Regions from separate parts of the Solibacillus sp. FSL R7-0668 genome, predicted to be linked through region 1. Evidence: a T-box and tRNA genes for the amino acid it is inferred to sense, from the RefSeq annotation. Region 1 holds a T-box; the other regions hold tRNA genes.
What was found. A T-box is a leader RNA that pairs with one kind of tRNA and senses whether it is charged. The one in region 1 lies ahead of leuS (leucine--tRNA ligase), so its partner is inferred to be a tRNA-Leu.

Region 1 (2,237 bases):
TTTTTATTTGATAAATTAGGTGGCTATAAGGCGATATTAATTGGGGTTGTGCTCAATTTAGGGTCGATTTCGTTATTAACGTTTTGGCATGATTGGCCACAGTATGTCATCTTTTTAGCGATGCTTGGCTTTAGTGGCGGGATTGTTTATCCTGCACTTTATGCAATTGCTGGAAGTGCTTGGCCAGAAGGTGGAAGAAAAGCATTTAATTCCATTTTCTTAGCGAATAATGTTGGGGTAGCAATCGGACCGGCATTAGCGGGAATTATCGCAGATTTTCAATTTGAGTATGTGTTTTATGCAAATTTAACGTTTTATGCTCTGTTTTTAATTCTTGTCGTCACAGCCTTTAAACGTTTTGATACGAATCAAGTGACAACCAAGTCAATTGCCAATGAAGCACGTGATCGAGAGAAGGGGCCAATTTTAGCCATTGCGATTTTAAGTATTTCCCTTATTATTTGTTGGTTAAGCTATTCGCAATGGAGCGCAACGATTTCATCTTATACACAAGGGCTAGGGATGAGTTTGTCACAATATAGCCTATTATGGACAATTAATGGTTTCTTAATCGTGGCGGTTCAACCAATTATTAAGCCACTTATTACACGCTGGGAAAAGAAAATTAAGCATCAGCTTGTACTTGGCTTGGTATTAATGTCGGCATCATTTGGTGTTGTCTATTTTGCACAGGATTTTAAAATGTTTGTCGCAGCGATGGTTATTTTAACATTTGGTGAGGTGTTCTTTACGCCAGTGATTCCGCTTATTGCTAATAAACTTGCTCCACAGGGACAGCAGGGCTTTTATCAGGGCTTAGTAAACAGCGCTTCAACAGTTGGACGCATGATTGGTCCGGTATTAGGTGGGTTTATGGTAGACATGTATGGCATGCAAGTGCTCATGCTGTTTTTAGCCATCTTTATATTAGTGGCGATTATCCCATGCTTAGTTTATGACCGAGCCTTGAAGGATGCGTAAAACTCCCTCTTGTACTTTTTGGCGCAATCCATTAGAATGAATGAAATAATATAAATTGAACTGTGATGAGGAATAGTAGATGGCTTCACTTTTTAGAGAGCTAGCGGTCGGTGTAAGCTAGTAAGTGATAAATTGAACTCGCCTCGGAGTATGCTTTGCTGAACACTTAGTAAGTGAAGCCGTGTATTCGCGTTAAGAATTTACAAGCTGAGTGCTGTGTCACTAATTTGGGTGGTACCGCGGGAGTTTAACAATTATCTCTCGTCCCTGTCTTTTATAAGATAGGGGCGGGATTTTTTTATTGTTCAAATATTCAGTTAATTTTTGTGCGAATTAGAAATACTTCCTAACAGAGCAATCAATCGTATTTAAAGGAGGAAATTATTGTGAGCTTTAATCATCAGCAAATCGAAAAAAAATGGCAAGAGTTTTGGGCTGAAAACAAAACATTCAAAACAGAAAATGAAGTCGACAAACCGAAGTTCTATGCTTTAGACATGTTCCCATATCCATCAGGTGCAGGTCTTCACGTAGGTCATCCAGAAGGTTACACAGCGACAGATATCCTTTCACGCTTCAAACGTATGCAGGGCTACAACGTACTGCATCCAATGGGCTGGGATGCGTTTGGTCTACCAGCAGAGCAATACGCACTAGATACAGGGAATGACCCAGCAGAATTCACGGCTAAAAACATCGAGACGTTTAAGCGTCAAATTAACGAATTAGGCTTTTCTTATGACTGGGACCGTGAAATTAACACGACAGATCCTTCCTATTACAAATGGACGCAATGGATTTTCACGAAATTAGTGGAAATGGATTTAGCCTATGTCGATGAAATCGCTGTAAACTGGTGTGAAGCATTAGGGACAGTGCTTGCGAATGAAGAAGTAATCGATGGTCTTTCAGAGCGTGGTGGTCATCCAGTCGTGCGTAAACCGATGCGCCAATGGGTACTACGTATTACAAAGTACGCAGATCGTTTAGTAGACGATTTAGAAGATGTAGATTGGCCAGAGTCAATTAAAGAAATGCAACGCAACTGGATTGGTCGTTCTGAAGGGGCTCAAGTGAAATTCACAATTGCCGATACAGACAAAACATTCGAAGTCTTTACAACACGTCCGGATACATTATTTGGTGCTACTTACTGTGTATTAGCGCCAGAGCATAAATTTGTATCTGACATTACAACACCAGAACAAAAAGAGGCAGTAGAAGCTTATTTAGAAAAAGTTTCTCTAAAATCAGAC
Region 2 (2,237 bases), 810 kb from region 1:
GGATTCGAACCCGTGTTACCGCCGTGAAAGGGCGGTGTCTTAACCACTTGACCAACGGGCCATGCAATGGCTCCGAAGGCAGGACTCGAACCTGCGACCTGCCGGTTAACAGCCGGATGCTCTACCAACTGAGCTACTTCGGAATAATTTATATGGTGGGCCTAAATGGACTCGAACCATCGACCTCACGCTTATCAGGCGTGCGCTCTAACCAGCTGAGCTATAGGCCCTATATAAAACTGGAGCGGGTGATCGGAATCGAACCGACAACATCAGCTTGGAAGGCTGAGGTTTTACCACTAAACTACACCCGCATATGGTGGGTTTGGACGGAATCGAACCGCCGACACTTAGAGCTTCAATCTAATGCTCTACCAACTGAGCTACAAACCCACAAATGGCGGTCCCGACCGGGATCGAACCGGCGATCTCCTGCGTGACAGGCAGGCATGTTAACCGCTACACCACGGGACCATTTGGTTGCGGGGACAGGACTTGAACCTGCGACCTTCGGGTTATGAGCCCGACGAGCTACCACTGCTCCACCCCGCGATAATTGTATTACTTTGTCTTATTGTATCATCGCGCTCTACTTGGTTGGCAGCTACTTCTTTGAAGCTGCTGCTAATCGCTACCTTCGTTTAGCGATTTGCTCCACCCCGCGATAATAATATCACTTTATTACAACTATTTAATTAAAATGGAGGAGGTAGAGGGATTCGAACCCCCGCGCGGTCTTACCCGCCTGTCGGTTTTCAAGACCGATCCCTTCAGCCGAACTTGGGTATACCTCCGACATATTAAAGTGGCTACCGAGGGAGTCGAACCCACGACCTTTCGGGTATGAACCGAATGCTCTAGCCAGCTGAGCTAGGTAGCCATGATTGATATAAAAATTAAATGGTGGAGCCTAGCGGGATCGAACCGCTGACCTCCTGCGTGCAAGGCAGGCGCTCTCCCAGCTGAGCTAAGGCCCCATTGTAATGGTCGGAATGACAGGATTCGAACCTACGACCCCTTGGTCCCAAACCAAGTGCTCTACCAAGCTGAGCTACATTCCGCTCTGTCATTTTAAAAATTTATATGGCGCGCCCGACAGGAGTCGAACCCATAACCTTCTGATCCGTAGTCAGACGCTCTATCCAATTGAGCTACGGGCGCGTATAAAAATGGTGCCGAGGGCCGGAATCGAACCGGCACGGTGATCACTCACCGCAGGATTTTAAGTCCTGTGCGTCTGCCAGTTCCGCCACCCCGGCATTTTAAATTAAAGTACGATTTCAATATCTCTAAACTACTTCTATAAAATGCTTAGAATTTATATTCTGACAATGTATATGATTATAAACTGGTGAGCCATGAAGGACTCGAACCTTCGACCCTCTGATTAAAAGTCAGATGCTCTACCGACTGAGCTAATGGCTCTCTAAATGAGAAAATGGCTGGGGTACCTGGATTCGAACCAGGGCATGACGGAATCAAAATCCGTTGCCTTACCGCTTGGCTATACCCCAAAGGTATTAACTTAAATTTTAAATGGGGCGACTGATGGGAATCGAACCCACGAATGCCTGAACCACAATCAGGTGCGTTAACCACTTCGCCACAACCGCCATTATTATTTAAAGATTGGCAGGGGCAGTAGGAATCGAACCCACACTGACGGTTTTGGAGACCGTAGTTCTACCTTTAAACTATGCCCCTATAAAATAAAAATGGTGGAGGGGGACGGATTCGAACCGCCGAACCCTAAGGAGCGGATTTACAGTCCGCCGCGTTTAGCCACTTCGCTACCCCTCCGACATATATTACTTATTGAAGCATTAAAAAAAATAAGCGAAGCGACGTCCTACTCTCACAGGGGGAAACCCCCAACTACCATCGGCGCTAAAGAGCTTAACTTCTGTGTTCGGTATGGGAACAGGTGTGACCTCTTTGCCATCATCACTTCACTTATTGGTTTGAAAGAATTCATTCTTTCAAAACTGGATAAACGTTTCATTGATGTTCGTAAACATGTGGTTAAGTCCTCGACCGATTAGTATTCGTCAGCTACATGTGTCGCCACACTTCCACCTCGAACCTATCTACCTGATCGTCTTTCAGGGGTCTTACTTACTTGCGTAATGGGAAATCTCATCTTGAGGGGGGCTTCATGCTTAGATGCTTTCAGCACTTATCCCGTCCACACATAGCTACCCAGCGATGCCTTTGGCAAGACAACTGGTACACCAGCG
Region 3 (2,237 bases), 390 kb from region 1:
CCATTATTTCAGCAGCCACCTTATTTAAAGTTGCCATTACTTTTGTAACTCGTTCAATTTCGTCATTTTGTAAAAGACCATTTTTTATTGCAGAGCTTAAAATTCCTACACCAATGGGTTTAGTTAAAATTAATTTATCTCCTACTTTTGCGTGACTATTAGCTCGTACCTTTTCAGGGTGAACCATACCAGTCACTGCTAAACCAAATTTTGGCTCTTTATCATCAATAGAATGTCCACCAATTAACGCAACATTTGCTTCAGCAAGTTTATCAGCAGCCCCTCTTAAAATATCAGCTAATATACTCTTATCTAGCTTAGAAATAGGAAATGCAACAATATTTAGAGCTGTTATTGGTTTACCACCCATTGCATAAATATCACTAATCGCATTTGCTGCTGCAATTTGTCCAAAAGAATATGGATCATCAACAATTGGTGTAAAGAAATCAAGAGTTTGCACAATCGCTAAATCATCTGTTAAACGATATACCCCTGCATCATCACTTGTTTCTAATCCAACTAATACATTTGAGTTAGGAACAGCGGGTGGCAGCATACGAATGACTTGAGCTAAATCAGATGGTCCAATTTTACACCCGCAACCTCCTTTTGTCGTTAAAGTTGTTAATTTTATTTTTTCAGACTGTGTCATGAGACACCAACCCTTTCAATGTTAATTTATATACCTCTCTATTATAGATCAATCAAACTAATAATTTGAAAATATCTGTTTTACTCGAATTAATAGTTTGATTTCGAGTAAAACAGAAAAAGGTTCACAAACATTGATATATCAATGTTTGTGAACCTCCTAGAAATTCTTATCCCAACAGAAAATCTAATAATACCGATAGTCGGGGTCGAACCGACACTCCAGAAGGAACCGGATTTTGAGTCCGGCGCGTCTGCCAATTCCGCCATATCGGCAAAAAGGGTAAAAAAAAACCGGATTAACCGATTCAATTAAAAATATGGAGGCGGCAACCGGATTTGAACCGGTGGTAAAGGTGTTGCAGACCTGTGCCTTACCACTTGGCTATGCCGCCATATTATGGAGCGGAAGACGAGGTTCGAACTCGCGACCCCCACCTTGGCAAGGTGGTGTTCTACCACTGAACTACTTCCGCAAATGAATGGCTGGGGTACCTGGATTCGAACCAGGGCATGACGGAATCAAAATCCGTTGCCTTACCGCTTGGCTATACCCCAACGTTTTATGGGGCGACTGATGGGAATCGAACCCACGAATGCCGGAACCACAATCCGGTGCGTTAACCACTTCGCCACAATCGCCATTATATTATATATAATAAACTAAAAAAATGAATGGGGCGACTGAAGGGAATCGAACCCTCGAGTGCCGGAACCACAATCCGGTGCGTTAACCACTTCGCCACAATCGCCATTGTATTTAGTTTAAATATTAAATTTGGCAGGGGCAGTAGGAATCGAACCCACACTGACGGTTTTGGAGACCGTAGTTCTACCTTTAAACTATGCCCCTAAAAAATAGATGGTGGTGGGGGACGGATTCGAACCGCCGAACCCTAAGGAGCGGATTTACAGTCCGCCGCGTTTAGCCACTTCGCTACCCCACCGAGTAATGGTGCCGGCGAAAGGAGTCGAACCCTCGACCTACTGATTACAAGTCAGTTGCTCTACCAACTGAGCTACACCGGCAAAAAATATGGTGGGTTTGGACGGAATCGAACCGCCGACACTTAGAGCTTCAATCTAATGCTCTACCAACTGAGCTACAAACCCATTTATGTATAAATTTTCAAAAATGGCGGTCCCGACCGGGATCGAACCGGCGATCTCCTGCGTGACAGGCAGGCATGTTAACCGCTACACCACGGGACCATTTGGTTGCGGGGACAGGACTTGAACCTGCGACCTTCGGGTTATGAGCCCGACGAGCTACCACTGCTCCACCCCGCGATAATAGTATTACTTATTCTTATTGTACCATCACGTTCTACTTAGTTGGCAGCTACTTCTTTGAAGCTGCTGCTAATCGCTATCTTCGTTTAGCGATTTGCTCCACCCCGCGATAATACTATGAAAATATGGTGGAGGATGACGGGCTCGAACCGCCGACCCCCTGCTTGTAAGGCAGGTGCTCTCCCAGCTGAGCTAATCCTCCATGCTGGATATAAAAATTAATTGATGGTGACCCGTACGGGATTCGAACCCGTGTTACCGCCGTGAAAGGGCGGTGTCTTAACCACTTG

Region 2: it has a tRNA-Leu gene. The T-box ahead of leuS (leucine--tRNA ligase) is inferred to sense a tRNA for this amino acid. The anticodon was not compared.
Region 3: it has a tRNA-Leu gene. The T-box ahead of leuS (leucine--tRNA ligase) is inferred to sense a tRNA for this amino acid. The anticodon was not compared.

The regions. Positions count from the first base shown of each region.
Region 1 covers NZ_JBBOUU010000001.1:2,936,098-2,938,334, reverse strand. Annotated here, with positions in the region: gene MKX47_RS14600 (MDR family MFS transporter) at 1-981, shown strand, start outside; T-box leader at 1,035-1,253, shown strand; gene leuS (leucine--tRNA ligase) at 1,368-2,237, shown strand, end outside.
Region 2 covers NZ_JBBOUU010000001.1:3,747,958-3,750,194, forward strand. Annotated here, with positions in the region: tRNA gene MKX47_RS18705 (tRNA-Glu) at 1-61, opposite strand, end outside; tRNA gene MKX47_RS18710 (tRNA-Asn) at 68-143, opposite strand; tRNA gene MKX47_RS18715 (tRNA-Ile) at 154-230, opposite strand; tRNA gene MKX47_RS18720 (tRNA-Gly) at 241-314, opposite strand; tRNA gene MKX47_RS18725 (tRNA-Phe) at 318-393, opposite strand; tRNA gene MKX47_RS18730 (tRNA-Asp) at 399-474, opposite strand; tRNA gene MKX47_RS18735 (tRNA-Met) at 478-552, opposite strand; tRNA gene MKX47_RS18740 (tRNA-Ser) at 702-794, opposite strand; tRNA gene MKX47_RS18745 (tRNA-Met) at 807-880, opposite strand; tRNA gene MKX47_RS18750 (tRNA-Ala) at 902-977, opposite strand; tRNA gene MKX47_RS18755 (tRNA-Pro) at 985-1,061, opposite strand; tRNA gene MKX47_RS18760 (tRNA-Arg) at 1,085-1,161, opposite strand; tRNA gene MKX47_RS18765 (tRNA-Leu) at 1,171-1,259, opposite strand; tRNA gene MKX47_RS18770 (tRNA-Lys) at 1,350-1,425, opposite strand; tRNA gene MKX47_RS18775 (tRNA-Gln) at 1,440-1,514, opposite strand; tRNA gene MKX47_RS18780 (tRNA-His) at 1,538-1,613, opposite strand; tRNA gene MKX47_RS18785 (tRNA-Trp) at 1,631-1,704, opposite strand; tRNA gene MKX47_RS18790 (tRNA-Tyr) at 1,717-1,800, opposite strand; rRNA gene rrf (5S ribosomal RNA) at 1,837-1,952, opposite strand; rRNA gene MKX47_RS18800 (23S ribosomal RNA) at 2,019-2,237, opposite strand, start outside.
Region 3 covers NZ_JBBOUU010000001.1:3,323,916-3,326,152, forward strand. Annotated here, with positions in the region: gene selD (selenide, water dikinase SelD) at 1-655, opposite strand, end outside; tRNA gene MKX47_RS16580 (tRNA-Leu) at 849-930, opposite strand; tRNA gene MKX47_RS16585 (tRNA-Cys) at 976-1,049, opposite strand; tRNA gene MKX47_RS16590 (tRNA-Gly) at 1,056-1,130, opposite strand; tRNA gene MKX47_RS16595 (tRNA-Gln) at 1,138-1,212, opposite strand; tRNA gene MKX47_RS16600 (tRNA-His) at 1,221-1,296, opposite strand; tRNA gene MKX47_RS16605 (tRNA-His) at 1,331-1,406, opposite strand; tRNA gene MKX47_RS16610 (tRNA-Trp) at 1,434-1,507, opposite strand; tRNA gene MKX47_RS16615 (tRNA-Tyr) at 1,518-1,601, opposite strand; tRNA gene MKX47_RS16620 (tRNA-Thr) at 1,608-1,683, opposite strand; tRNA gene MKX47_RS16625 (tRNA-Phe) at 1,692-1,767, opposite strand; tRNA gene MKX47_RS16630 (tRNA-Asp) at 1,791-1,866, opposite strand; tRNA gene MKX47_RS16635 (tRNA-Met) at 1,870-1,944, opposite strand; tRNA gene MKX47_RS16640 (tRNA-Val) at 2,074-2,149, opposite strand; tRNA gene MKX47_RS16645 (tRNA-Glu) at 2,174-2,237, opposite strand, start outside.